3 regions of the Paraburkholderia sp. SEWSISQ10-3 4 genome follow, and region 2 is predicted to be linked to each of the others. Evidence: riboswitches for the same ligand, from Rfam matches in the RefSeq annotation. Region 2 holds a riboswitch; each other region holds the start of a gene.
What was found. Region 2 has a riboswitch for cobalamin ahead of cobG (precorrin-3B synthase). Riboswitches for the same ligand answer to the same signal wherever they lie in the genome.

Region 1: linked by a shared signal. The riboswitch ahead of M0D68_RS34225 (CbtB-domain containing protein) and the one ahead of cobG (precorrin-3B synthase) in region 2 are both predicted to bind cobalamin.
Region 3: linked by a shared signal. The riboswitch ahead of cobA (uroporphyrinogen-III C-methyltransferase) and the one ahead of cobG (precorrin-3B synthase) in region 2 are both predicted to bind cobalamin.

The regions. Positions count from the first base shown of each region.
Region 1 covers NZ_JALPRI010000032.1:21,001-30,831, reverse strand. Annotated here, with positions in the region: gene M0D68_RS34240 (alpha/beta hydrolase) at 1-340, shown strand, start outside; gene M0D68_RS34235 (hypothetical protein) at 386-826, shown strand; gene M0D68_RS34230 (histidine phosphatase family protein) at 864-1,463, opposite strand; cobalamin riboswitch at 1,518-1,657, shown strand; gene M0D68_RS34225 (CbtB-domain containing protein) at 1,700-1,921, shown strand; gene M0D68_RS34220 (CbtA family protein) at 1,933-2,679, shown strand; gene M0D68_RS34215 (ABC transporter substrate-binding protein) at 3,059-4,243, shown strand; gene M0D68_RS34210 (VOC family protein) at 4,301-5,116, shown strand; gene M0D68_RS34205 (FUSC family protein) at 5,285-7,201, opposite strand; gene M0D68_RS34200 (2OG-Fe(II) oxygenase) at 7,485-8,309, opposite strand; gene M0D68_RS34195 (MaoC family dehydratase N-terminal domain-containing protein) at 8,537-9,379, shown strand; gene M0D68_RS34190 (aldehyde dehydrogenase family protein) at 9,663-9,831, shown strand, end outside.
Region 2 covers NZ_JALPRI010000023.1:97,561-107,391, forward strand. Annotated here, with positions in the region: gene M0D68_RS30375 (cobalt-precorrin-6A reductase) at 1-498, opposite strand, end outside; gene M0D68_RS30380 (cobalt-precorrin-5B (C(1))-methyltransferase) at 495-1,583, opposite strand; gene cbiE (precorrin-6y C5,15-methyltransferase (decarboxylating) subunit CbiE) at 1,583-2,866, opposite strand; cobalamin riboswitch at 2,951-3,130, shown strand; gene cobG (precorrin-3B synthase) at 3,223-4,692, shown strand; gene M0D68_RS30395 (precorrin-8X methylmutase) at 4,685-5,311, shown strand; gene M0D68_RS30400 (precorrin-2 C(20)-methyltransferase) at 5,312-6,043, shown strand; gene cobJ (precorrin-3B C(17)-methyltransferase) at 6,031-7,821, shown strand; gene M0D68_RS30410 (alpha/beta hydrolase) at 7,832-8,659, opposite strand; gene M0D68_RS30415 (AAA family ATPase) at 8,717-9,831, opposite strand, start outside.
Region 3 covers NZ_JALPRI010000011.1:196,889-206,719, reverse strand. Annotated here, with positions in the region: gene cobN (cobaltochelatase subunit CobN) at 1-3,230, opposite strand, end outside; gene cobW (cobalamin biosynthesis protein CobW) at 3,237-4,337, opposite strand; cobalamin riboswitch at 4,521-4,794, opposite strand; cobalamin riboswitch at 4,874-5,102, shown strand; partial or broken gene cobA (uroporphyrinogen-III C-methyltransferase) at 5,326-6,042, shown strand; gene M0D68_RS36650 (cobalamin biosynthesis protein) at 6,019-6,576, shown strand; gene cobO (cob(I)yrinic acid a,c-diamide adenosyltransferase) at 6,573-7,175, shown strand; gene M0D68_RS21450 (cobyrinate a,c-diamide synthase) at 7,179-8,477, shown strand; gene bluB (5,6-dimethylbenzimidazole synthase) at 8,461-9,120, shown strand; gene M0D68_RS21440 (DUF4136 domain-containing protein) at 9,143-9,739, opposite strand; gene M0D68_RS21435 (CHASE2 domain-containing protein) at 9,774-9,831, opposite strand, start outside.

The DNA of each region.
Region 1 (9,831 bases), on a different contig from region 2:
GAAGTATGGGCTCGAAGATTTGCCGGCCTATGCTTCGAGCGACGGTGATTCGAGCTCCGCTGATGCGCTCGAATCACGCTATGCGCGTCGTGACGTCACCGTGCTGCTCGGCGGCGCGGATTGCGATCCGCAGCATCCGGCACTCGACCGTTCATGCGCTGCGCAGACGCAGGGCGAGCATCGGCTGGGGCGCGGATTGGCTTACGCGCGCTATATGGCGTTGAGGCATCCGGAAGCGGCGGCGAAGCATCGTACGTTTGTGATCGACGGCGTCGGGCACGACGCGAACGGGATTTTTGCATCGGCGCAGGGGCTGGTGGCGTTGTTCGGCAAGGCATGAACCGTGCTACTGCGATAAGGCCAGCTTTCAAAGGACTGTGCCGACATGAACAAGACCCGAATTCTCGCGGCCGCGATCGCCGCTGTATCACTTGGCGCCTTGCTGCCGTGCAGCGCGAATGCTGACGATGCGCCTAGCCCGTGTGCATCGCTCAAACGGATCGTCGCGGCGGCGCCGGACGGCCTGGCTTCGCTGACACCGGATGACGGCAAGGGCGTCGCGCAACCCTACGGCGATGACGCCCAGTGTTCGGCGAGCCGCGGGAGTTATCAATGCACGTGGACGCCGCATCACGACGCCGGTTCGAGCGCGGACGCGCTGCAGGGTGTCGCGGCGGACATCGCCTCGTGCCTGCCGGACGCGACGCATGATCAGAATTCACCGGGACGTCAGCATTTTTATCTTGGCACGCGCGCCAAACGGACCGATATCACGTTGACGCGGGCTGATTCGAGCAAGTTGAGGCTGGTTGTATCGGGCAAGTGAGCGGGCACGTGCGTTTCGGACTATCCGAGCGTAGCCGTTATTGTGATGCTGGCCACCATGTCCAGCCGCGTCGCGAGCGTCGCAACTCGACCATCGAGAGCGGCGCGATTTCGATGTGCGGAAACACGCCCGGCGGCGCGCCGAGTGCATGAACGATCGCGGCCCGGATCACAGGCGCGTGCGTGACGGCGACCACGGTCTGTGTGTTGCCTTGTATGACGTCCTCGCTCAACGCACCGTTTAGCGCATCGAGCCACTGTCCCACCCGCTTCACGAGTTGACTGAACGACTCGCCGCCGTGCGCGGCCGCGTCGGGATCGTGTGTCCATGCGGCGAGGTCGTGTGGTGCTTCGACCGCGAGATCGGCAAGGCGGCGGCCGTGCCACCGGCCGTAGTCCATATCTGCCAGCCGCTCGTCGACCGATGCCGCGGCGCCGAGCCCCAAGGCCGACGCCGTATCGCGCGCACAAACGGCAGGACTGACGAAAACCGCCGCGTCATCCGGAATCGACAGACGCGCTCGTGCGGCGGCGGCTTCGGCGAGGCCGCGTGCGTCGAGCGGGTCGTCGGCAGGGAAGCGGCCCGCGCGCATCGCTGCGGTCGATGCGTGGCTGATCAGTAACAGCCGTATGTCCATTCGGTTGATTTCCATAAAGCCCGGACTAAAGCGGGACGCCGCGTACATGCTTTGCATTGCCGAGAGGCAAAGTTTAGCGCGTAGAATAGCGTCACTGCGAAGCACGGAAGCCGGTGAGAGCCCGGCGCGGTCGCGCCACTGTAATCGGCATTCATGAGCCGAAAGCCAGACCTGAGCTTCGCAGCATCCCTCTTCAATCGACTATCGGGGCGCGTTACCCCCAGGAGATGTCCATTATGTCCAACGCTGTTTTCGATTCCACGACACAGCCCGTCGCCCAACCTACGCCGATTCCGCTGCGTGAACTGCTGCCTTGGGTCGTGTTCGGCGGCTTGCTGCTGTTGCTCGCGCTGTATTTCGTTGGTGCGGAGCAGGGCGCCACGTCGCTGGTGCCTGGCATGTATGTGCACGAATTCGTGCACGACGGCCGCCATCTGCTCGGCTTTCCCTGCCACTAACGGAGTCGAACATGGTCGGTAAATTGTTGGTACGCGGGATGCTTGCAGGCATCGCCGCGGGATTGCTCACGTTCGGCTTCGCGAGATTGGTGGGCGAACCGCAGGTCGATCAGGCGATTTCCTTCGAGGAAAAGGCTGACGCCGCCAAAGGCGAAGCGCCCGAACCCGAACTGGTGAGCCGCGGCACCCAGGCGGGCCTCGGACTGTTGACGGGCGTGGTGACGTACGGCGCCGCGTTCGGTGGGCTGTTCTCGCTGGTGTTCGCGTATGCGTATGGCCGCGTCGGTACGCTGAGTGCGCGCGCGTTGTCCGCATGGCTCGCGCTTGGCGCGTTTATCACGCTGGTGATTGTCCCGAACATCAAGTACCCGGCGAATCCACCCTCGGTGGGCGACCCCGAGACGATCGGGATGCGGACCGGCTTGTTCTTCCTGATGATTGCGATCTCGCTGGCTGCAATGGTGTTTTCGCTGAAGGTTCGACGCCGCGCGGCACTGAAGTTGGGCGCATGGAATGGTTCGATCGTGGCGGGCGTCGTGTTCGTTGCGATCATTGCGGCCGTGCAACTGTCGATGCCGACGATCAACGAAGTGCCGGCGGCTTTCCCGGCGGTGCTGTTGTGGAAATTCCGCGTCGCGGCCATCGGCATGCAGGTGATTATGTGGACAACCCTTGGGCTGCTGTTCGGCGCGCTCGTTGAGCGAAGCAAATTGCTGGCTCCCGCGAGCCGCAGCGCCGCGAAGTCTGCTTACCTTTGATGTGAACGGCGTGACCGTGCGAGCCGCGGTCACGCCGACGTGCAGCGCGAGAGAAGCCAAATACATCAAGTACTTGGCGCGTTTGCCGGAATGTTATCCACAGGCTTGTGAACGTTTTCTGTGGATAAGCCACCCCTCTGCAATGCGCCGCTCCGCGCCAACCGTGTCGGCGATCATCGCTGCGTCCCCCCGCACCGCAAGCAACAAACCGATCTGCGTCAAGCACTTAGGTACGATGCCCCGTTGTTATCAACAACCCTATGAACATTTTCTGTGGACAAGTGCCATGGCCGCATAACGTTATGCAAATCGCTTGGTTGCCCGAAGCCGGGGCAAATCCGACACTCACTCCAATCTCAAGCAAACCGAGCCTGGAGCCATGTCGAACACATCAAGCTTGCGCCCATCATGGGCCACTCACTTCGCGGCACTTCTGCTGCTGGCCGCATCGGCACTAACGACGACAACGGCCATCGCCGCGCCACCTTCGGGCGATCCGATCCTGATAGGCGTCAGCGGCCCGCTGACCGGCCAGAACGCTCAGTACGGCGCGCAATGGAAAGCTGGTTTCGATCTTGCATTGGATGAGATCAACAGCCACAACGGCATCAACGGCCGTCCGCTGAACTACGTCTTCGAAGACAGCCAGAGCGATCCACGCCAGTCCATCACGATCGCGCAGAAATTCGTCAACGACCCGCGCATCCTTATCGAACTCGGCGACTTCTCGAGTCCCGCTTCGATGGCAGCGTCGCCGATTTATCAGCATGCCGGCCTCGTGCAACTCGGCTTCACCAACTCGCATCCTGACTTCACCAAAGGCGGCGACTACATCTGGAGCCCATCGGTCAGCCAGGCCGACGCGCAGCCGCTGCTTGCCGACCTCGCCGTGAAAACGCTCGGCCTCAAGCGCATTGCCGTGCTCTATCTGAACACCGACTGGGGACGCACCAGCAAGGACGTCTTCGTCAAAGCCGCCAATGAACGCGGCGCGCAAGTCGTTGCGGCCGAAGGCTATCAGTCGGCCGAGAAAGATTTCCGCGCGACGCTAGTCCGCGTGAGCGCCGCGAACCCGGATGGCATCGTGCTGATCTCGTACTACTCCGACGGCGCGCAGATCGCCCGCCAGGCGAGAACTAGCGGCATCAACCTGCCGATTGCTGCGGCCAGTTCCGTGTATTCGCCGAAATTCCTCGAACTCGGCGGTGAGGCCGTCAATGGCGTGGCGACGAACACCAGCTTCTTCCCCGGTGAATCCGGGCCTGAAGTGCAAAGCTTCGTTAAACGCTTCGAGGCGAAATACCACCGCGAGCCGGACGCGTTCAACGCGTATGCGTATGACGCCGTCATCATCGCCGCCTATGCGCTGCGCGCCGGCGGTCCTGACCGCAAGGCCGTGCGCGATGCGCTGCCGAAGCTGCACGACATTCCGAGCGTCGTGTTCGGCAAGGCCAATTTTGATCCGGCGACGCGTCGTGTGATCGGCGTGAAAAACATCAACGTGGTGGTGAAGAACGATAAGTGGACGTTGCTTGAGAGTAAGGCGACGGTTGCGCAGAAGTAGGCGTTCCGCTAGCGGTCTTGCGCTCCGAACATTCACAACATTCACGACTTTTGCGCCATGAGCCTTTTACTCGACCACATTGTGATTCGCGTCCACGATCTGACGCAGACCATTGAAAACTTCACTGCGCTCGGTTTCACCGTGCAGCAAGGCGGCACCCATGCCGATGGCGTGACGCATAACGCGCTGATCGGTTTCGCGGACGGCAGTTACATCGAGCTGATCGCCTTTTTGCAGGCGGCGCCGCAACGTCGCTGGTGGGACGTGGGGCAGCGTCACGGCGATGGATTTGTTGATTACGCGTTGCTGCCGTCGAGCGTGGGCGCAGTAATCGATGCCGCTCATGGACGAGGTCTGCTATACGACGGTCCGCAGGCAGGTGGGCGTGTGCGTCCGGATGGCGCGCGGCTCGAGTGGCAGACCGGCCGGCCGCAAACCAGCGACTTGCCGTTCCTGTGCGGGGATATCACGCCGCGTCATCTGCGTGTCGCTGAGGGCGCGGTGCGTGAACATAAGAACGGCGTGCGAGGGGTGGCGAGTTTGACGGTCGCTGTGAATGATCTGACGGCGAGTTTGCAGCGGTATCGGGCGTTGCTCGGTATCGGTGAAGGGGAGACGCGGACGGTGGCTTTGCCGGGGCTGGGGGCGGTGTCGGCGACGGTGTCGATTGGTGATACGTCCGTTGTGTTGCTGAGCCCCGTGCACGTCGATGCCGCGAGCGTTACCGCCGAGGGCGCGGCGTTGCGCCGGCAATTGGCCACGCGTGGGGAAGGGGTGTTGGGTGTCGCTTTGCGCGCTGATGGTAAAGCACAGCCGCAGGTGCTCGACCGTGATCGCACGCATGGCGCGTGGTTCGAGATCACTGCGGGGTGAGGGGAATCGCTTTTCGGCGCGCAGCGCTTGGTAAGTTAAGTGGATCAAGCAGTTGGCGCTGTTGTGGGGTTGTTATCCACAGGCTTGCGAACATTTTCTGTGGACAAGTTCACAACAGCTGCTGGCCTTGAATACCGTGGGCAAACAAAATCCGAATTCCATCGCCGCTTAGGCGCTCCCATTCCTAAGCGCCCAATTGAACACGCTCCGCGTTCTGGTGGCCGGCTGTGTCAACCGATCAAACAACTGGGCGACGGCGCCATCGAGTTGAGCGAGCGCTGGTGCCTTTGCCGGATCGACATCAACGGCAGCAGTCATCGGCACGGGCCCTTCCAACTCGTCACGTGTAGTCACTGCTACGCCACCGTTGTACCTGGCGATCAACGAGTCCAGCCGCGCAACGATCGATTCCACATGCGCAGCGCTAACATTCGCCGCATTGAGCGACACATCTTCCGACGACGTGAGCCGCCGCGAAGGATCACTCAGCACTCGAGCCCAATGCAAGCAGCACAGCAGCGACCCGGTGGCAAGTTCAACGCCGGGATTCCACACCACCACCCGCTGTGTCTGCAGTGGTTTCAACGCGATCCGTAGATCATGCCAGGCTCGATCGAGCTTGCGCATGACCGACGCCGTCTCGGGCGCTTGAGCAGTCGAGCCAGCAAGCCGCACCACTTCGCGCAGTGCGCCAAGCACTGCTCCAAGCCTCGTCTCGACGTGCCGGGTCGCCGCAAGCGGCATCATCAAAATCGCGACCGCAAACGACACGAGGCAACCGACCAGTACTTCTTCGATCCGCAACTCGACCAGCGGTCCCATTGCGAAGCCCAACTCGCCGTAAACGAGCCCGACGAGCACGGTAATGAAAAACACCCCTGGCGCATACGCACTCAGGATGTAGTAAGCCCATCCGAATACGCACAGGATCATCGTGGCCACGAGCAACACGGACGAGTCGTGCAGCGGCGCGACGAGCAACACGCTGACTAACGCGCCCGCCAGCGTTCCGGCGAGGCGCTGTGCGCCGCGGTAGATCGTGTCAGCGCGTGATCGCGTGCCGAGAAACACCACAAACGTCGTGATGACCGCCCAGAACCAGCGCTCGGGAGACAGCGAGTGGCCGATCAGCATCGCGAGAAAGGCAGCGGTCGTGGCGCGCGTGGCGGGCAGCCAGCAGAGTTTGGCGCGCAAATCGGCAAGCCATGACGCGGCGGACTGAGCACTCGTAGCGCCAGCCGGTGAAGGCGAAGCGCCGCGCACATGGCCTTGATGCGCAATTTCCTTGAGCCGCACAATCGCGTGATGCAGCATGTCGGCGCGTGCATGAGCGCCGCCGTGCGCCGGCGCTGAAGCAAACGCATGCTGTCCCGCCGCCACTTCCACTTCGACGATTCGCTCGCGAATCGTCTCGGCGTCGGGCGGATTCAGCAACGTCAGTTGTTCTTCAAGCGAGAGCGCGGCTTCGTTCAGTGCTGACAGATGCACCGCGCTCGGTGCCGCGAGTACACGCGAGGCGCGCAACGTCACCGTATGAATGGCAAGCCGGAAGCTGGCAGCCGCACGCATCGGCACGATCACGCGGCCGACGAGCGTGACCATCAGCGGACCGAACGCGGACAGCAAGAGCGACTGCACAAGATGCAGGGCAGAAGGATGCAGATACAGCCCAAGATAGAAGCACACCACGCCCAGCATCGCGCAACCCAGCGCACGCGGACCGCAGGCCTGGACCAGCATGCCAACGAACATCACGACCAGGAAGCCCGCATCCCCAGTGAGCGGATAACGGCTCAGCACGCTCGCTGCGGCAAAGCACACGCAGGCGCAGAGATAAAGACAGAGAAGCGTGCCGAACCACGCAGGCCGCCGCGCATCGCGCACGAACAGCGGCGCCACCATCGCAAAGAGGATGCCGGGCGCGGCGAGGGTAATCGGCTGGTGATGAAAGACGGTCCACGCGATGCTGGCAATGCCGGTGAGCAGGCAGGCAAGCGCAACGCGCAGCGCGGTATGGAGACGCACGAGTCCCGGGTCCGCAACCAGCAGGCGGTCGGCAACGCGTGAAAACGCGGCAGCAATCATGATCGATGATATCCAGGCTAAATGGCCGCCACCGGCTTTTGGCCGATTGCGACAGGGCGGGCGTGCGAGCCCGCCACCTTCGTAGCGTCGAATAGGGCTGCCGTGCCGGGATCACCGGCTGGAAACCCCGTCCGACGACGGGCGATAACACTCGAACAGGCATGCCGGACGCGCTGCAAAGGGTGGCGCAGCGCATCCGGCGGGTTCGGGTTTTCCCGGATGATACCGGGTCAAAAATGCGGTTGTCGAATTTTTGCGGCAGCGCAGCAGTACTGGAGCGTAATCAGGTCGCGTCGTGGAAAATCACCCCGAGCGTGTGCCGGTGGCCCGAGCGCAGGCGGCTCACGCCGTGCCGCAGATTCACCCGATACACGCCGCGTGTGCCCTGCACCGGCCGGTGATGGACCGCAAACACCACGGCGTCGCCCTTGCCGAGCGGCACGACTTCCGTACGTGTCTGCATCCGCGGACGCTGCTCCGTCATGACGAACTCACCGCCCGTGAAATCCTGGCCTGGCTCCGAGAGCAGTATCGCGACCTGAAGCGGGAACACGTGCTCGCCGTATAGATCCTGATGCAGGCAGTTGAAGTCGTCCTTGGCGTATTGAAGAATCAGGGGCGTTGGACGCAGCTGGCCGGCGGCGTGACAGCGCTCGATAAATTCGCCGTGGGCGGCCGGATAGCGGACATCGATATTCATCGCCTCGTTCCAGCGATTCGCGACCGGCGCGAGGCGCGGATAGAGCTCGGCGCGCAAGTCGGCGACCAACGGCGGCAGCGGATACGCAAAGTACTTGTACTCACCACGACCGAAACCATGCCGTGCCATCACGACGCGGCTTCGGTACAGATCGTCGCGCGGATAGTTTGCGCTCAGCGCATCGCATTCCTGCGCACTGAGCAGATTGCGCAGCATCGCGCAGCCATATCCGTTCAGTTCTTCTTCGACATCGAACCAGTCGATCGCGTCGACGCGCTGCGTGAGCGGGCTGGTGACCTTGTCCGCCTTCAGTGCTGCCGTGTGTTTCCGCTTGGGCTCGAACCCCAGCTCCAGTTCCAACTCCGGCGAGTGCGACTGCGAGTGAAGAGCCTTCGCGACCATATTCATGAGCATTCTCCGTAAGGCGATTCATCAAACGATGACCGAGTGTAAGCACACGCTCACGGCCACGCACTCCGACTCTTGCTCTCCAATTCCCGTATCGTTATGGCGGCGCTCGAACCCTGCCCCGCAGGTTCGGAGGTATCGAAAACGCAATCCTCGCGAAACCTGACGCGAAGTTCGTAGTAAAACCTTATCTGGCCCACCAAACAGCGTATTCGGAGACTTTGCCCATGTCCGCCGCCCCAGAGAACCTCGATAGCTGGCTCGACAAAGAGGTCGTGATTGAGGACGACATCACCGCCTTTCCGCTGACGGCAATGGCCGCCACCCTGGACCGGGAAGAAAGCGGCGATACGGTGCCACCACTCTGGCACTGGCTGTACTTCCTGCCGGTCGCGCCGCTGTCGGATGCCGGTCCGGATGGTCATCCGAAGCGCGGTGACTTTCTGCCGCCGGTGCCGTTGCCGCGCCGCATGTGGGCCGGTGGCCGGCTGACGTTCCATGCGCCGCTCAAAATCGGCGAGCATGCGAGACGCACGTCGACCATCGCCAATATCGAAGACAAGACCGGCCGCTCGGGCCGTCTCGTGTTCGTGACGGTGCAGCACACGATTGAAGTTGGCGGTGAACTGAAGCTCGAAGAAGAGCACGACATTGTCTATCGCGATGCGCCGCAAGAGGGCGCCCGACCACCGCAAGCGGCACTCGCCCCCGAGGGCGAAACGTGGAGCCGTGCGATCGATGCGGACGCCGTGATGCTGTTTCGCTACTCGGCACTGACCTTCAATAGTCATCGCATTCACTACGACTACCCGTATGTGACCGAAGTGGAAGGCTATCCCGGGCTGATCGTGCATGGTCCGCTGATCGCGACGCTGCTGGTCGATCTGGTACGCCGTGAACAACCGGACGCGGTGGTGCAAAGCTTCGCGTACAAGGCGCTGCGGCCCACCTTCTCTGGTCAGGCTTTCACGGTATGCGGCAAACTTTCTGCCGACGGTAGGACCGTCGATCTGTGGGCCAAAGACCATGAAGGTTATCTGACGATGCGCGGTACGGCCGCGCTTGAGTAGGCAACCGGGATCAAAGCCAAAGCGAACGGGGATTGCTGGGGCGCGACAAGAATATTTCCAATAAGAAACGAGCCGCATCTGCCGAAGCGCCGCTAATTTGCCGCTAACCACGCGGGAATCAGTCCGCACAGGCTTGCCCCGTGTACCCTCGAATCAACCCCAGCAAGCCAACTCGCATGTCCAGGCACCCCGCCCCTGGGCAAATACCCTTGCCGCCACAAAATCCCGCGTGTATAGTTTCCGAACTTACTCTTGTTTCGCATCGGAAATTAAAGGGATTCTCATGGACGCTTCCACCATCCTCGCCGACCTCGGCATCGCCCACGCGGCGCAAGCCGGCGACATCGCGGTTCATTCGCCGATCACCGGCGAACTCATTGGCCGTGTGGCCAGCAACACGGTGGCGGAAGTCGACGCGGCCCTCGCCAATGCGAAAGAGGCGTACACCGCCT
Region 2 (9,831 bases):
TGTCGCCAGAATTCGCGCACGTGGATTGGTTTCGTGTGCTTCGAGGCAGCGTACGGTCCAGAATTGCTGCGGCCGGATTTCGTCGAGATGCGCGAGCGGTTCGCGGCCAAGTGTGAACAGCGGGCGATTGAATGAGGCTAGCGCGGCCGTGAGTTCTGGCCAATCGCCGACCACGCGCCAGTCGTCGCCGGCTTGCGGCTGCCAGCCCGCGCGACGCAGCGCCCAGCACGGTACGCGCGCCGCACTGCTCGCTTTCGCGGCATTGGCGCTGATCTGCGCGGCGTAGGGATGTGTCGCGTCGATTACGAGGCTAATGCGTTTGTCCTCGATATAACGCGCCATGCCTTCGCTGCCACCGAAGCCGCCTACGCGCACCTCGCATGTCAAATCGTCCGGCACCTTTCCGAGGCCCGCGAGACTGTACACGTGCTCAGGGCCGAGTTGCCTCGCGATTCGCAAGGCGTCGCCGGTTCCGCCGAGCAGCAGAATGCTTGTCATTGCGCGACCCCGATCAGATTGCCCTGGCGGTCAATCGCGAACATTTCGACCGCGACCTGCGGCGGCACGATATCGCGCGCTACAGCCAGCGCATGCTGGCAGACAATGTTGCCGAGCGGCACGTGTTGCGCATGCGCCAACGCGACCGCCTGCTGGCTCGTATTGGCGGCGAGGATCGCCGCTTGTAACGCGTCGTCGGCGCCATATTCGGCGGCCCATGTTGCAAGCCGTTCCAGATCGATGCTCGAATTGCGGCTATGCAGATCGAGGTGCCCGGCTGCCAATTTGCTGAGTTTGCCGAAGCCGCCGCACACGCTCAAGCGCTCGACCGGCGCGCGCTTCATATGTTTGAGCACCGCGCCGACGAAGTCGCCCATTTCGATCAGTGCGATGTCCGGCAGACCGTAATGCGCGCGCATCGCGTCTTCACTTGCGTTGCCGGTGCAGGCCGCGAGATGCAGGTAACCGTTCGCACGCGCGACGTCGATGCCCTGATGAATCGAGGCGATATAGGCCGAGCACGAGAACGGCCGCACGATGCCGGTGGTGCCGAGAATCGACAAACCGCCGAGAATGCCGAGGCGCGGGTTCATCGTTTTCAGTGCGAGTGCTTCGCCGCCTTCGACGCCAATCGTTACTTCGAAGCCGCCTGCGTATCCATGTTCCGCGGCGAGTTCGGTCAGATGTTCGGTCATCATCTTGCGAGGGACGGGATTGATCGCTGGTTCGCCGACTGGCAGCGTGAGGCCGGCGCGTGTCACCGTGCCAACGCCTGGCCCCGCGCGGAATATCACACCCGGTTCGGCAAGCAAACGCACGCGGGCGAATACGATCGCGCCGTGCGTCACGTCGGGATCGTCGCCTGCGTCTTTTACTGTGCCGGCTTCCGCGCCATCGGCGGTCAGGCGGCAGAACACCAGTGGCATCGGCACGAGCCGGCCCTTCGGCAACACGATCTCCGCGACCTCGCTGACGATACCCGCGAGCAACAGACGCGCGGCCGCGAGCGACGTCGCGGTGGCGCAACTGCCGGTCGTGTAGCCGCTACGCAGCGGCGCGGGTTGTTCGGGCGTTTCTTCGCGCATTACGGATGGAATGGTGAGTCGGCTGAACTGGTGGACGTGCTGGATGCGGCGCTCGTGCTTGAGGTGCCGTCCGCGCTGCTGGCCAGCTTCGTAACCTCCAGCAGCGTAATCGGCAACGCCTGGCGCCACGTATCGAAGCCGCCGAGCGGCTGCGCGTCAGCCAGCGCGATGCGAGTCAACGTGCCGCCGTGTTGCTCACGCCACGCCGCCAGCGCTGCCTCGCCTTGCAAGGTCACGGCATTGGCCACCAGACGTCCGCCGTCGCGCAGACGCGCCCAGCAGGCGTCAAGCACACCCGGCACCGTCACGCCACCGCCGATGAACACGGCATCCGGCACAGCCAAACCTTCCAACGCATCAGGCGCGCGGCCGGCCACCAGTTGCAAACCCGGCACGCCCAACGCATCGCGATTGTGTTCGATGAAGCGCTGCCGCTCCGCGTGCCCTTCGATCGCGATCGCGCGGCAGGTCGGGTGTGCGCGCATCCATTCGATGCCAATCGAGCCGCTGCCCGCGCCCACATCCCATAGCAATTCGCCGGGCGTCGGCGCGAGGCGCGCCAGCGTAATCGCGCGGACGTCGCGCTTGGTCAACTGACCGTCGTGGCGAAAGGCGTCGTCAGGCAAGCCGACGGTCAGCGGCAAACGCGGCGCGCCTTCCGTTGCGCGGCATTCAAGCGCGATCAGGTTCAGCGCCGCCACTTCCCCTGCGGGCCACTGGTGCGCGCGGCCATCTATGCACCGCTCCAGATCACCGCCCAGATGTTCCAGCACGGTCATCCGCGTCGCGCCGAAACCGCGTGCATTCAACAGTTCGGCCAGCGCGGCAGGCGTACGCCCGTCGGCACTCAGCACGAAGACGCGCGCGCCGTCGTGCAAATGAGCATTCAGCGTCGGCAACGGCCTTCCCACCAGCGAAACCGTGGCGACATCCTGCAACGGCCAGCCAAGCCGCGCGGCCGCCAGCGACAACGACGAGGGCGCGGGCAGCACCCGCAACTCCCCTGCCGGCAAGTGCCGCGCGAGCGTTGCGCCGACGCCGAACAGCATCGGGTCGCCACTCGCCAGCACACACACGGGCCCTGTCCGCTCCGCCAGCAAAGGCGCGAGATCGAACGGCTTCGGCCATGCCGCACGGCGCGCGGCGAGGCGCGCGGGCAGCATCGCCAGATGACGTTCACCGCCATAAACCACCGACGCTTCCAGCAAAGCGCGCCGCGCGGGCCTCCCCAAGCCGGCGAAGCCGTCATCGCCTATGCCCACCACGGTCAGCCACGCCGGCATGCATCCATCCTCTTTCTGTATCTTCAAATAATCCGCTGTGCCACGCCGATCAAAGCGTCCAGCCTCGTTGTACTGTTCGAAAAAAGGCATAATACAGCCGCCGGTGCCCTTCGGGGCCGAAGAGGGAACACAGTGTCGCTGTGGCTGCCCCCGCAACTGTATGCAGCGAGTCCGCCTGCGCTCCGCGCCACTGGTTCGACCGGGAAGGCCGCGGCGGACCATGACCTGCCAGCCAGGAGACCTGCCGGCCAGACTGTTCGTGCCAGCCTACATCGGGCGGGGTGTACCGATGCCGTAGCAAGGGCCGCTTTGCGGCTTGCTCGGGCCGTCGCGCGACGCTCAACCCGGTGTCCGTCTTGAATCAAGCTTCGCCCTCCACTGCTTTGCCCGACGCGGCTCTCGTGCTGCGGCCCTCGGCGTGTCCGGGGCTGCTGCGCATCGTCGCGGCGCGTGATGGGGGGATTTGCCGGATTAAATTGCCCGGAGGCGAGTTGAGCGCGGCGCAGGCGGCGGTGATTGCTGATGTCAGTGAGCGGCATGCGGCGGGTGTGGTCGAGCTGACCAATCGCGCGAATCTGCAGGTGCGTGGTGTGCGAAGCGGGCATGAGGCGGCGTTGATCGCGGCGCTGGTCGATGCGGGGCTTGGGCCGATTCCGACGGGCGGTGCGGTGGATGCTTCCGGCGTGCTGGTAGCGACCTCGGCGGACGATGTGCGCAATCTGATGGTGAGCCCGACTGCCGGACGCGATCCGTTTGCGCTGTTCGATACAAGGCCGCTTTGCGTCGAACTGCTCACCTTGCTGCAATCCGAACCGCGTTTCGCGGCGCTATCGCCGAAATTCGCGCTACTGCTCGATGGTGGTGAGCGCCTTGCCAGGTTGGATCATCCGCACGATGTCTGGCTAGCAGCCATGCAGGCCGAAGACGGTGTGCGATTTGTGTTCGGATTGGCGGGTTGCCCGTCAGCTGCGGCGAACTCCGATGCCTTCCAACACATCGCGCATAGCGCCGTTGACCATTCTCGTCCGAACTACGCCGGCGCTCTCGCCGCCGTGCTGCCTTCGCAAGTCACAGACCTCGTCTGCGCGCTGCTGCACACGTTCCTCGATCTGGCCGCTCCAGATGACACGCGCATGCGTCACCTGCTCGCCGCGCATTCCATCGACGCCGTATTGCAGCACGCTCAAACGTACGTCGATTTCCCGCTGTCACGCGACACATCGCTTGCAAACTGGCAACGCCCCACACCTGCCGATGCCACTTTGCGACTCGGCGCGCACGCACAGCGAGTTGTGGGAATGCTGCACGTAGGCGGCCAACCGCCGCTCGGACGCCTCGACGCCACGACCTTGCGCGGCCTCGCCACGCTCTCGCAACAGCAAGGCAACGGCACGCTGCGCATGACGCCCTGGCAAAGCGTATTACTGCCCGATATCGCTGCCGATGCCGCGCCCGCCGTGCTCGCTGAAATGAATGCGCTGGGGCTCGCCTGCGATCCCGCACAACCCATTACGCACTTAATCGCCTGCGCCGGTTCCACAGGCTGCGCGAAAAGCCTCGCTAACACCAAAGCCGACGCGTTACTTCTAGCGGATCGCCTGCCCGACGGCGTCGACGTCCATCTGAGCGGCTGTCCGCGCTCATGCGCCGCCGCACATTGCGCGCCGTACACGCTGCTGGCCGCGGCGCCCGGCACCTACGACCTTTATCGCCGCGACGGCCAGCCGGGTTTCGGCTCGTGCGTCGCGCACCAACTCACGATCGAACAGGCCGCCGATATGCTCGACCCATTGGCACACCCGGCCCGGAGCCCCTCAGATGCTTGATTACATTCGCGACGGTCAGGAGATCTATCGCCAATCCTTCGCGACGATACGTGCGGAGGCCGACTTATCGCGTATCCCTGCCGACCTCGAGAAACTCGCGGTGCGCGTGATCCACGCCTGCGGCATGATCGACGTCGTTGAAGATCTTCAGTTTTCCGAAGGCGCAGGCGCCGCGGGCCGTACGGCGCTCGCGCAAGGCGCGCCGATTCTGTGCGACGCCGGCATGGTGGCGCAAGGCATCACGCGCGCTCGACTGCCCGCGAACAACAACGTGATCTGCACGCTCACGCATCAGGACGTGCCTGCGCTCGCGCGCGAACTCGGCAATACGCGCTCGGCCGCCGCGCTCGAATTGTGGCGGCCGCAGCTGGCCGGCAGCGTCGTCGTGATCGGCAATGCGCCGACCGCCCTCTTTCATCTGCTCGATATGCTCGATGCCGGTGCGCCAAAGCCCGCGCTGATCCTCGGCTTTCCGGTCGGTTTCGTCGGCGCGGCCGAATCGAAAGCGATGCTGGCCGAAGACAGCCGCGGCGTGCCCTTCGTCGTGGTTCACGGACGACGCGGCGGCAGCGCGATGGCGGCCGCTGCTGTGAACGCGCTCGCGACGGAGGTCGAGTAAATGACCGTGCAAGGACGTTTATTCGGACTCGGCGTCGGCCCCGGCGACCCGGAACTCATCACGCTGAAAGCGCTGCGTTTGCTGAAAGCGGCACCCGTGGTCGCGTATTTCGTCGCGAAGGGTAAGAAGGGCAACGCCTTCAGCATCATCGAGGCGCATTTGCATGACGCTCAACAGCATCTGCCGCTCGTCTATCCCGTCACGACCGAAGCGCTCGAGCCGCCGCTGTCGTATGAAGCGATCATCGCCGACTTCTACGATACCGCTGCGGAGGTCGTCGCCGGCCATCTCGACGCGGGCCGCGACGTCGCGGTGATTTGCGAAGGCGATCCGTTTTTCTACGGCTCGTACATGTATTTGCACGACCGCCTCGCAGCCCGGTTCGAGGCTGAAGTCGTGCCCGGTGTGTGCTCGATGCTCGGCGGCGCAGCGGTACTTGGCTCGCCGCTGGTGTATCGCAATCAGAGTCTGTCGGTGCTCTCCGGCGTGTTGCCCGAAGACGAACTACGCCGACGTCTCGCCGATGCGGATGCTGCGGTCATCATGAAGCTCGGCCGCAATTTCGATAAGGTGCGGCGCGTGCTCGGCGAACTGGGGCTCGCGCATCGTGCGCTTTACGTCGAACGCGCGACCATGGGCAATCAGCGCATCGTGCCGCTCGACGAAGTCGATCCGATGGCCTCGCCGTATTTTTCGCTGCTCGTGGTGCCGGGGGAAAAATGGCAAGGTTGACGCCACCCGCGATCGTGATTCTCGGTGCGGGCGCGTTGGAGACCGCACGGCGTATCCAGATGCTGTATGCCGGATGCCAGGTTCATGCCTTGCAGGGCCGAGTCGAGGCTGACGTCTCGTACACGGAGCTCCGCGCGCACCTGGGTGATCTGTATGCGCGCGGCACGCCGATCATCGCGTTGTGCGCCGCCGGGATCGTGATCCGTTGCGTGGCGCCCTTGCTGTCGAATAAGGGCGTCGAGCCGCCGGTGCTGGCCGTTGCAGAAGATGGCAGTGCGGTCGTGCCCTTGCTCGGCGGCCTTGCAGGCGTCAACGTGATGGCTCGCGAGATTGCGGCTGCGTTGAACGTGTCGCCAGCGATTACGACGAGTGGCGAATTGCGCTTCGGAACATGTGTGCTCAATCCGCCTGAGGGCTATGCGCTTGCCGATATAGCGCAAGGTAAGCGCTTCGTGTCGGATCTTCTGGCTGGTGAAAGCACGCGCATTGAGGGTGAAGCGCCGTGGCTCGAAGACGCGCAATTGCCGCGCTCGGAATCGGCACGCCTCGCGATCCGCGTAACGCCGCGTGCGTGGGATGGGCGCGATGATGAGTTAGTGATTCATCCGCGGAGTGTGGTGGCGGCGGTGGCCGTTCCGGGTCCGGGTGCGTCTTCCAGCACCGATACAGACCTTGCTGCCAATTCTGATCCTGATACGCAGACGACTTCCGGCGAGCGAATCGCCGCGCTCGTACACGAGGCGTTGAACGCGCACGGTCTTGCACCGCTTTCGCTCGCGGCATTGCTGGTTCCTTCCGAACACATGGCGAACCCGGCGCTCGCCGATGCCGCGGCGAGCCTGAACGTGCCGCTGCGTTTTGCCCATGCGGGCCCGGAGGACGGCGAGCCGCCGAGCAATTTGCTGCACGCCGCGCTGCGCGTCCCTTATCAAACCTTGCATGACGACGCGGAAGCAGGAGTCGCGCTCGCGCTAGCAGCATTGGCAATCGACCCAGACACGATTGGCCGTACACGCGGCCGCTTGACCGTGATCGGCCTCGGCCCCGGCAGCGCGGACCTGATGGTGCCCGCCGCCCGAACGGCGCTGAATGAAGCCACCGATATTCTCGGCTACGAAACCTACGTGAAAATGGCCGGCCCCTTGCGGGCCGACCAACGCGTACACGGCACGGACAATCGCGAAGAGATGCAGCGGGCACGCCATGCGTTCGAACTTGCGAGCACTGGACGGTCAGTGGTAATGGTGTCCTCGGGCGACCCGGGCGTGTTTGCGATGGCGGCCGCGGTGCTCGAGGCGCTCGAAGAAGGCGCTTCGACGAACGCTGACTGGCGCGCAGTCCAACTTGCCATCGTGCCGGGAGTGTCCGCTGCGATGGCAACCGCGGCGCAAGCTGGCGCGCCGTTGGGCCATGACTTCTGCATGCTGTCGCTATCCGACAATCTGAAGCCGTGGAGCATCATCGAAAAACGCCTTCGGCATACGGCCGAAGCAGATCTGGTGATGGCGTTCTATAACCCGATCTCTCGCGCACGCCCGTGGCAGTTGGATAAAGCGCTGGATATCGTGCGGGAATATCGCACTGCCGCGACGAAAGTCGTGCTCGGCCGCGATATCGGCAGACCGGGTAGCACAATGCGCACGATCACGCTCGGTGAACTGCGTTCCTCCGATGTGGACATGCGCACGATGGTGATCGTCGGGTCGTCGACGACACGCGCGTTTGCTAACGGTATCGATGGCGGTGAATGGGTTTACACACCGCGGTGGTATGAGTGAGCACAGTGGGTCACCTTCGCCCCATTCCCTTCACCAACGCCTCCATTTGCACCCCATCGGCCCGCGCAAGGTCCTCAAGAATCGTAAAGTGATTACACCCGGCGAGCGGCACGAACTCCACCTGCTCACCCGCTTGCCGGCACGCCGCCACGTATTCCTCTGAATGCCGAACCAGCTCCGGCAACTCGGCCGTGCCGACGCTAACAGTCATCGGCACACCTTTGCCGATGTGCCGCATCGGGCTATACGCATCGATCTCCGCCGGCGTTAGCTGCAGCTTCTCGTTGAGCCATGACATCGCAATCGGTTCCAGGTCCACCAGTGCGCTGATCGGCATGGCGTGCACGACAGACTCATGCGTGCGATAAAGCGCACTCAATTGCCCGCCCGCAGAATGCCCCGCAAGGCAAACGGGACCACGCGTGCCGAGCCCATCACGATCAGCCGCCAGCGCCGCCAGCAGCGCATCGACTTCACCGACAATCTGCGTCATCGACGCGTCCGGCGCCAACGTATATTCCGCGAGCACAACATTGAAGCCGCACCCAAGCGGCCCACTGGCGACGAACGCAAAATCTTCCTTGCTGCGCGCCTGCCAGTAGCCGCCGTGTATGAACACGAAAATCGGCGCGTCAGGCTTCCCGCACGGAAACCAGTCGAAACGTTGCCGGGGCCGCGGGCCGTACGCCACATCACGCCGACACTGCGAAGCGGCATACAACGCCGCGCTGCGCTCCTGAAAGCCGAGCATGCGCTCAGCGACGTCGGCCACTGCCGCCACGTTGTCGTAGGCCGCACGCAGTGCCGCCTGATCCATGCCGCGATAAAGTTGAGTCATGACGTTCCCGGGTCATTCAACGAAACATTCAACGAAACCAAGGCGTCCCAAGACGCCCTATGCCGCCACTTTCAAATCCTCAATCGCCCGCTGCCTGACGCCCAGATCGTCCCAAAGCTCCGGATGGCACGTGAACACCAGAATCTGATGCCGCGTAGCCGCATCGATCAGCGCGCGCTTGATCGCATCGCGCCGCGTCGCGTCGGTATGCACGGCTGCGTCGTCGAGCATGAGCAAGGTGGGCCTACCCGACGCCTTCAATAGATCCGCATACGCGAGCCGCGTCAGAATGCCGAGTTGCTCCCGCGTTCCGAAGCTCAACGCATCCAGCGTATCCGCGCGGCCATAACGATCTAGTGTTGCCGGACTCAGATCGTCGCCGAGCGCAATCGTCGACTGTGGGAAAATCCGCTTCAGATAGTGCCCGAGACGCTCGGTCAACGGCGCACGCAGCTGCGCCACCGCCGCATCGCGTTCGTCGACAAGCACTTCGTCGAGCAGACTCAAAGCGCTTGCTCGCAAGCTGAGTTCTTCTTTACGCCGCGTGGCCTGTTCGACCGAAGCGTTCACTGTCGCGAGACGCTCCCCGAGCCCAGACGCGCCAACCGTCTCAAGCTGACTGCGCAACTGCGCGATCCGCAGTTGCCGTTCGTGCTGCTCGTTGCGCGCAAGTTCCGCAGACGCCCGATAGCGTTTCGCCTCAGCCGCCGGATCGTCGAGACGCGCCGCTTCCAACTCGCGTTCGCGACCTTCAAGCTGTTTCTTCAACGCCTCGACCTGCACGCGCTGCTCGACGATTTTCGTCTGCCACTGCGCGCGGTTGCGGCAGAACGCTTCGTCGGCCAGTTGCGCTTCCTTGCGCTGGAGTTGCGCGGCGAGCGATTCCGTCGTGGCCGTAGCCGTCGAGCGCTTTTCCGCCGCTTGCGCCAATACTTTTCTGGCGGCATCCAGCGCATCGCGTGCGATGTCGGCGTTGCGGCGAGCCTCATCGAGCGGTGGCGCGGCGGAGACATCGGGCAACGCCGCAAGCCGTCCGTTAGCCGTTTGCAATCGCGCATCCGCCGAAGCCAACGCTGCCCGCAGTGCGTCGATACCCTGCGGCGCATGCACCTCAAGAATCTTCGCCTGGCTTTTCTGCTGCGCGACCAGCGTCTTCCACTGCTCGAGCCTGG
Region 3 (9,831 bases), on a different contig from region 2:
GCTTCTTCGCCGGCGCTTTTCTGCGTGTAGGCGTAACCGCCCCACGCCTGATAGGCATTCGCGAGATCGGCGTCGGTTTGCCATTGCTGCGAGTCGATCATGTCCTGCAGACCCGCGCCATACGCGCCGGGCCGCGCGCTGAACACGCGCCAGCCGGCGCGCTTGCGCGCCTCGGCGGCATCCATGCCGTGTGCAATCAGGGCATCGCGTTCGCGCAGCACGCGCGCGCGGATCGGGTTCAGGTCCTCGGGTTCGTCGAGTTCGGCCACGGCCTGCACGGCGGCGTCGAACAGATGCATCACGTTCGCGAAGGCATCACGGAAAAAGCCGGATACGCGCAATGTGACATCGATACGCGGCCGGTCAAAGGCCTCGATCGGCATGATTTCGAAGTCGGTCACGCGATGACTGCCCGGCGCCCACTTCGGCCGCACGCCGAGTAAAGCAAGTGCCTGGGCGATATCGTCGCCACCGGTGCGCATGGTGGCGGTGCCCCATACCGAGAGGCCGATCGCGCACGGATAATCGCCGTTCTCCTGCAAGTGCCGTTCAATCAACTGCTGCGCGGATTTCAAACCGAGCGACCATGCCGCTTGCGTCGGCACGGCGCGCGTATCGACCGAATAGAAGTTGCGGCCGGTAGGCAGCACGTCGGGCCGTCCGCGCGACGGCGACCCGCTCGGCCCCGGCGGCACGAAACGCCCTTCAAGACCGCGCTTCAGGTTCAGCATTTCCTGCGAACCGCAGGCGTCGAGCCGCGGCAATACGTCGTTGCGCAGGCGTTCGATCACACGTTCGGCTTGCGGCAAAGTCCCGCTTGCGGGCGCCGTCCCGGACGTTTCATCGCCGCACACTTCACGCAACATCTCAGCCGCCAGCAGTTCCAGACGCTCGCGTGTATCGCCACAATGCCGCCAGGGCGCATCGCTCACCCGCTGCAATACCTCGGGACGTGGACCGTCCCACGCCGCAGCCCAATCCACCGACAACGGATCAAACAGATGATCCATCAGCAGATCGCGCGCCAACGCGTCGACCAAACCAGCCTTGCCGCCCTGGCCATCGCCGACCGGAAAGCGCCCCAAGGCCAGCAACGTATCGCGCCGCTGCACACCTTCAGGCGACTGTCCGAACGTATGCAAACCGTCGCGAATCTGCGCCTCCTTCAACTCGCACAGCCACGCATCGACGCGTGTCAGCAACGCATCTTCATCGTCCTGACCGTTCGGCTCCGCGAGACTCAGCTCGTCATGCAGCTTATGCTCGACGATGGTCGCGAGAATCGTGCGCCTTAACAGTTTCGAGCGGCGCGGGTCGACCATCAGCGCTTCGTAGTATTCGTCGACCTGACGCTCGAGGTCCTGCAACGGCCCGTAACTTTCGGCGCGCGTGAGCGGCGGCATCAGGTGATCGATGATCACGGCCTGCGCGCGACGCTTCGCCTGACTGCCCTCGCCCGGATCGTTGACGATGAACGGATACAGATGCGGCATTGGACCGAGAATCAGATCGGGCCAGCAGGCATCGCTCAACGCGACGCTCTTGCCCGGCAGCCATTCGAGATTGCCGTGCTTGCCGACATGCACGACCGCGTCGATGCCAAACTGATGACGCAGCCAGAAATAGAACGCCAGATACGCATGCGGCGGCACGAGTTCAGCGTCGTGATAGCTCGCGTAATCGCCCTGCTCGCGTGAACGCGACGGCTGAATCCCAACGAACACCTGCCCGCAACGCCAGCCCGCGATCATGAAACGGCCGCGCCGCAGCGTCGGATCCTGCTCGGGAAAGCCCCAACGCGCGTTCAGTGCGTTGCGGGCTTCCGCCGGCAACGCGTTGAAGTACACAAGGTAATCGTCGAGCGCCAGGCTTTGTAACGCGGGTCGCAAGTCGCGCACGACCGGATCGTTGGTCACGCCTTCGGTCAGCTTCTTCAACAACGCGTCGCCGTCGGCGGGCAGTTCGGCCACGCGATATCCCTCATCGCGCAACATCGAAAGAAGGCCGACCACCGAGGCCGGCGTATCGAGCCCCACGCCATTGCCGATGCGCCCTTCGCTCATCGGATAGTTGGCGAGGATCAGCGCGAGTTTCTTGTCCGCGTTGTCGAGCGTGCGCAGGCGGCACCAGCGGCGGCTTAGTTCGGCCAGAAAGCCGACGCGTTCGAGGTCCGGCTGGTAGCGGACCACATCGACTTCGGTATGCGGGCAACGATAGGCGAGCCCCTTGAAACTGATCGCCCGCGTGATGATGCGGCCGTCCACTTCCGGCAGCGCAATATGCATGGCGATATCGCGCGAGTTGAGCCCCTGATTGTCCTTGACCCAATCTTCACGATTACCGCCGCTAAGGATCACCTGGAGCACCGGCGCGTCACCGGCGAGCGCGAGCGGCTCGGGGTCGTCGATAGCAGACGCGGCGAATGCGGTTGTATTCAGCACCAGCGCAACATCATGTTGCGCGCACAACTGCTGTACGACGTCGCGGCTCATCACATCTTTAAGCGAAGTAATTGCGATCGGCAACGGATTCAGACCTTGTGCTTCGAGTGCATCGATCAGGGCGTCGAACACCGCTGTGTTGGCCGCCTGCAAATGCGCCTTGTAGAACAGAATCGCAGCGACCGGCGCGTCATCACGCCAGCGCGCCTGCCAGTCGGCAATGGTCGGTGTGTCGCGTTCGGGATGGTAGAGCGTCGCGGCAGGCAAGGCGCGCGGCAGCGCAGGCTCGCGCCCCCAGCCAAGCGAGCGGTACGCGATAAAACGCAGGAACGCCTCGGCATTCTGCGGTCCGCCTTCACGCAGATAGCGCCATAGCTGATGGCACAGTTCGGCGTCGGCGGTGCTGCGCGCGAGCAGGTTCGGGTCTTCCTGCAGATCGCCGGAGAACATCGCGAGCGTCTGCTGCTTGCGCTCGGCGAGGGCGACCACCTGTTCAATGCCGTACGGCCAGTACGCCTCGCCGCCGAGATGATCGACCACCACGACACGCGCATGCTGCAACACGTCTTCGACATAGAAATCGACCGAAGCCGGTTGCCGCAAATACGTGACGTTCGCAAGCCGCACGCTCGGAAAACCCTCGCCCAGACGCGGAAACACGCTCGCGAGCAATGACAGCGTGGTATCCGCGGAACTGAGCACCACGATATCGGCGGGCTGCTGATCGATCCGGATCACGCCCTGTGTATCGTCGACAAAACCGCCCGGCGTGGTGCGCAGCAGATGCATGACCGGTTACGCCTGTTGCGGCTGAGCGTTCGCCACCGCGCCCAAGGCGGCGTCGAATGCCTGTTGCAACGCGGCCTGGTCGAGGTCTTCGCCGATCAGCACAAAGCGGCTTTGTTGCTCGGCGCCCGTTTCACCCGCTTGCCAGCGCCGGTCGAAGTAACTATCGAATCGACGGCCCACGCCCTGTATCACCAGACGCATCGCCGCACCCGGCAGCGCCGCGAAACCTTTGACGCGGTAAATCGTGTTGGTTTCGACGAGCCCTTGCAACGCGGCGATCACAGCTTCGCGCGACGAAACATTCGCGTGCACCACCACCGAATCGAACTCGTCGTGATGATGATCGGCGTCTTCGGCCGAACCGTGATGGTCGTGGCGTAGATGGATTGTTTCTTCCGAGGCCGCTTCGAGACCCAGCAACGTATGCAGGTCGAGTTGCCCCATCTGCGCGCGCACGATCTTCACTTGCGGCGGAATTTCTTCGCGAATAACGGCTTCGACAGCAGCTTGACGCGCTTCGTCGAGCAGATCGGTTTTGTTCAGAATCACCAGATCGGCCGCCGACAATTGATCTTCGAACAGTTCGTGCAGCGGCGATTCGTGATCGAGATTCGCATCGGCCTTGCGTTGCGCATCCACGGCGACCGGGTTGTCGGCGAACTGGCCGCTCGACGCGGCCGGGCCGTCTACCACGGTGACGACCGCGTCGACGGTAAAGCTATTCTTGATCTGCGGCCAGTTGAACGCCTGCACCAGCGGTTTCGGCAACGCGAGACCTGACGTTTCGATCAGCACGTGATCGATCTGCTCGCGGCGCTCCACCAGCTTTTCCATCACCGGGAAAAACTCCTCTTGCACGGTGCAGCACAGGCAGCCGTTCGCGAGTTCATACAGTTGCCCTTCGGTCTCGACGCCGTTCTCATCGCAGCCGATACCGCAACCCTTGAGGATTTCCCCGTCGATGCCGAGCTCGCCGAACTCGTTGACGATCACCGCGATGCGCTTGCCGCCCGCATGCTGAAGAATGTGCCGCAGCAGCGTGGTCTTGCCGCTGCCGAGAAAGCCCGTGACGATGGTGACGGGGATCTTGCGCATTTGAGTTTGCATCGTGAGGTCCATCCGTAGGAGTTGCTCGTGCACGCCGAGGCATCGTGTATAGGCCGGGCAAACGGGGCACATACCCCAAACCACGACATTAACAAAACACGGGGACGAACAACGGCGTTGCCGAGGCAACCAAAAACTGGAAACGAGAATGAGGTCATGAACGCGCCACCGCATCCCCGCGATGGTCGTTCTTCGTAGTCTGGCCGGTATCCGGGCTGGCGAAAGCGCCGCTTCCCCTTCCCGGACGAGTGGTTTCTCGCCCAGTGGTTATATGCCGACGCGGCCTTGCGCGTGGACATCGAAGCCGGCTCCGCGGCGCTCAAGAACGCACCGCTTTTCGCTTACCGTTGCGGGGGCAGCACAGGTTGACCCGGTCCATTGCAGGTGGGCACCCTGTTTCCCGTTTAACTGCATGCGCACGAGCGCGCACACGAGCACCAAAGTGCGTGCGAGTTTAGGCCGAGCGCCCCCTGCCGTCAAGGAAACGCGGGCTTCGGCAAGGCCTTTCCACAGTGCCGGCGCGGCCTGCCGTGTGCTATCGTATGCGCGCGTTTGGTGCCCGCATATGCGATCGCATGTGCAGTTAAACGGGAAACAGGCCGCGCTCGCTGCGCTCAACCTGTGCTGTCCCCGCAACGGTAAGCGACCTGCGGTGCTTTCGCATCGCGCATGCGTTTTTGATGCCACTGTCCGACGAATCCGGACGGGAAGGCAAAACGCATGAGGCCGTCAGCCCGGATACCGGCCAGACGCGGAGGCAGCGAACGTCACGCTGCCGGCCGCCGGAATCCGCGAGGGACGGATGTGAAGGCGCTGAAGCACGACGTGGCGCGGCCGTTGGCGTTTTCCTGTGGGAAACGCGGCGAGCGGCGTTTTTCGTCGCGCGTAATCTGTTGCACCGCATGACCTCAATTTCTGCCGCCTCCGGCCTCTTCGCGCCTCAGCCGCTCCCATTCGTCACGACATGGCGTGCGCCATGCACGCTGCGATGAGCCGCGCCTGGCTGATCGGCGCCGGTCCCGGCGACGTCGAACTGATGACGCTCAAAGCGACGCGCGCGTTGGCGCAAGCCGATGTGGTGCTGGTCGACGATCTGGTGAATCCTGAAGTACTGCAGTTCGCGCGCGCCGATGCGCTGGTCGTGTATGTCGGCAAACGCGGCGGGCATCCGTCGACGCCGCAGGCCGGCATCGTCGCGCAAATGCTCGAGCATTTGCGGGCGGGACGCAGCGTCGCCCGTTTGAAAGGCGGCGATCCGTTCGTGTTCGGCCGTGGCGGCGAAGAACAAGAAGCGCTCCATGCCGCAGGCATTAGCGTCGACGTGATCAACGGCATCACCGCCGGGATTGCGGCGCCCGCGGCAATCGGCATTCCTGTGACGCATCGCGATCACGCGCAAGGCGTGGTGTTCGTCACCGGACACGGCGCCGGCAGCGGCGAGCCGGACTGGGCCGCGCTCGTCGCTACGCGAATGACGCTGGTGATTTACATGGGCATGCGGCGACTGAACGAAATCGTCGACGCATTGCTCGCGGCCGGGATGAGCGCCGATACGCCGTGCGCCGCGATCGAATCGGCGACGCGCCCCGAGCAACGGCATGCGCTCGCGCGGCTCGGGGAGTTCGCGGAAACGGTCTCGCGCGCCGGGCTCGGGTCGCCGGCGATCGTGGTGATCGGCGGTGTGGCGTCGTTGGCTTTGGCGCGGGATGCGGTGAATGCCGGCAGCGAATCCCACAGACATGCAAGGAAAACGCTAACCGTCGGCATCGGTTGTCGTTTGCACAGCTCCGCCGAGGAAATCGAAACGGCTGTGCGCGCCACGCTCGGCTCGCATTCATTCGACGAAATCAGTACGATCGCCTCGGTTGACCTCAAAGCCCACGAAACCGGCTTGCTCGAATTTTGCGCACGTCATGCGTTGCCGCTGAAGCTGTTCAGCCGCGAGCAGATTGCGGCGATCTCCGTGGAGGATCCGTCGGCGGCCACACGCGAGCACCTCGGCATAGACGGCGTCTGCGAGCCGTGCGCCTTGCTCGCTGCGGCGACCGAATCTGATGCGGCCCATGCCTCAATTAGCTCAATGACCCCAGTTGCCTCGTTTGCAGCCGATACCGCCAACGCACGGCTACTCGTGCGCAAAACCGTACATGCCGGCATCACCGTCGCGATAGCATCGACCACCGCCCGCCTCGCCTGCGAACACGCAAACAACGACACTCAAGAACAGGACCTTCCATGAAGACCGATCCCGAATCGCATCAACGCATGACCGAGCGCCGGCGCGAGGGCCACGAGAAGAAGCAGGCCAGCGCCACCGTCGAAAAAGGTCTGCTGATCGTCAATACCGGCACCGGCAAAGGCAAAACCACCGCCGCGTTCGGCATGGCCGTGCGCGTGCTTGGACACGGCATGCGCCTCGGCGTCGTGCAATTCATCAAGGGCGCGCTGCATACGTCGGAGCGCGACTTTCTCGGCGCAATCGCCAATTGCGACTTCGTCACGATGGGCGACGGCTATACCTGGAACACGCAGAATCGCGACGCCGACATCGCCACCGCGCGCAAAGGGTGGAACGAAGCACGCCGCATGATCGAAAGCGGCGACTATCAGATGGTGATCCTCGACGAACTGAACACCGTGCTGAAGTACGAATACCTGCCGCTCGACGAAGTGCTGTCGGTACTGACCGGGCGCGCGGAGATGCTGCACGTGGTGGTGACCGGCCGTCACGCGCCGGACGCGCTGATCGAAGCCGCCGACCTCGTCACCGAAATGCGCATCGTCAAGCACCCGTATCGCGAGCAAGGCGTGAAAGCGCAGCGCGGCGTGGAGTTCTGAGCGATGTCCGCTTGCCCCGCCCTGTTCATTAGCGCTCCCGCGTCGGGCCAAGGCAAGACCACGATTACCGCGGGTCTGGCGCGCTACCATCGGCGGCTGGGGCGACGCGTGCGCGTATTCAAAACGGGCCCCGACTTTCTCGATCCGATGATCCTGGCGCGTGCCAGCGGCGCGCCGGTGCTGTCGCTCGATCTGTGGATGGTGGGCGAAACCGCCTGCCGGAACGTGCTCGCGCAGGCGGCGGCCGAAGCGGATCTGATCCTGATCGAAGGCGTGATGGGCCTGTTCGACGGCACACCGAGCAGCGCGGATCTGGCAACTACGTTCGGCGTGCCGGTGCTCGCGGTGATTTCAGCGAAAGCGATGGCGCAGACCTTCGGCGCGGTCGCTTTCGGCCTTGCGCAATTCAGGCCGGAGGTACCGTTTTACGGCGTGCTCGCCAATCGCGTCGGCTCACCAAGGCACGCGCAAATGCTCGAAGAGGCTTTGCCGCCAGACCTGCGCTGGTGCGGACACATCAGCGGCAACGACGAAATCGAACTGCCCGATCGCCATCTCGGCCTGCATCAGGCGGCGGAAATCGACGATCTGGACGCACGTCTGGATCGTGCCGCCGATGCGCTCGCGCAAACCGCGCTGGCCGAATTGCCGCCGCCGGTCGAATTCGGCACGCCTATAGAAGAAGCGCCGCCGCGTCTTCTGGAAGGCAAGCGCATCGCCATTGCGCGCGATGCCGCGTTCTCGTTCATCTATCCGGCCAACGTCACGCTGCTGGAGACACTCGGCGCGCGCATCGACTACTTCTCACCGCTCGCCGACGAAGCGTTGCCGGAGCACGCCGACGCCCTGTACCTGCCAGGCGGCTATCCCGAACTGCATGCTGAATTGCTCGCTGGCAACACACGCAGTGCCGCAACGATCCGCGCACACGCTGCAGCAGGCAAACCGGTCGTTGCCGAATGCGGCGGTATGCTCTACCTGCTCGATGAGCTGACCGACACGGGCGGCACCACAACGCCGATGCTTGGCCTGCTGCCCGGCCATGCAACAATGCAAACGCGCTTCACCGCGCTCGGCATGCAACAGATCGACAGCCTGCACGGTTCAATGACCGGCCACACGTTTCACTACTCGAAGCTGACGACGCCGCTCACGCCGCTGCGTACAGCCACCCGACCAAATCTCGATGCCCCCGGCGAGGCCGTGTTCCGCGCAGGCTCGATCGTGGCAACCTATATGCATGCTTATTGGCCCTCCAACCCGGCCTTCACGGCCGCCCTGTTCCATGGCGAAGCCTTTTAACGATTCCGAGCGCGAAGCCGTCTACCGCGCGATTTACGAGCGGCGCGACATGCGCCATTTCGTGCGCGACCCGGTTGAGCCTGCCGTGTTGCAACGTCTGCTCGATGCGGCGCATCACGCACCGAGCGTCGGCTTCATGCAGCCGTGGCGCATCGCGCGCATTACCGACCCGGCTTTGCGCACCGCGCTGCACGCAACCGTCGAAAGCGAACGCCTCGCCACTGCCGACGCACTCGGCAAGCGTCGCGAAGAGTTCATGAAGCTGAAAGTGGAAGGCATGCTGGAATGCGGCGAACTGCTGGTGATGGCGCTGATGGACGGCCGCGAGCGTCACATCTTCGGACGCCGCACCTTGCCGGAAATGGATCTGGCTTCCGTGGCGTGCGCGATCCAGAACATGTGGCTGGCCGCGCGCGCGGAAGGTCTGGGAATGGGCTGGGTGTCGCTATTCGACGTCGACACGGTGCGCACGCTGCTGCATATGCCCGAGGGCGCACGGCCGGTGGCGATTCTGTGTCTCGGCCACGTCGATCAGTTCTACGGCGAGCCGATGCTGGAAACCGAGCGTTGGGCGAGCCGCATGCCGCTTGCCGAGTGCGTGTTCGAAAATCGCTGGCCGGAAGACGACAAAGCGCTGGAGTAACGCGGGCGCAGACGTCCGACTGCTATGGCTGGAGAGGCTTGAGCGAAACCACAGCCGGCACGCCGCCCGCCTGATCGGCCCGCAGTTTCACGCGCCAGTCCGGCGGCGCATCGAACGGAAATTTTGCCAGCGCGCTTTTCACGAGCACCGGCATCGCATGCAATGGGTCGGGATCTCGATCGCTGCTGGCCGCACTCACCTTGTAGACTTCCTGTCCGCTCGACTGCTCGAAGAACCGCAGCGTCAACGCGTGCTGATAAGCGCGTCCGCCGAATAGCGAAAACGGCGGTGCGGGCGAGCGTTCGCACGCACCGGGCGCGCAGTCAGTCGCACCCACGCCGATCGCGGCCGGCCGCGTGTCATACGCAATCGACAGTAAATAGTGCGCAGACTTGGCCGCCGAATCGGTGAAGCCGTTCTTCGCCAGCTCATCGCGCAGCATGGTTTCAAATTGCGGATGATCCGCACTGGAATCCTGCGACGGCATGCGCGCAATCGTATAGGTGCGCTCGCCCTGCAGCACGGCCGAAGGATTCGCCGTGTGCACGTCGGCGTTCAAACCCGCGCATCCGGTCAGACTCGCCGCGGCGAGCGCGGCACAGATCAATATCGCTTTCACCGACTTCTCGCTTCGATAAGATGAGTGTTCATAGTCATAAGCGTGGCGTTGTGGACACGTCGGCTTGTGCTTCGTCGAGTGCCGGCAGGGAA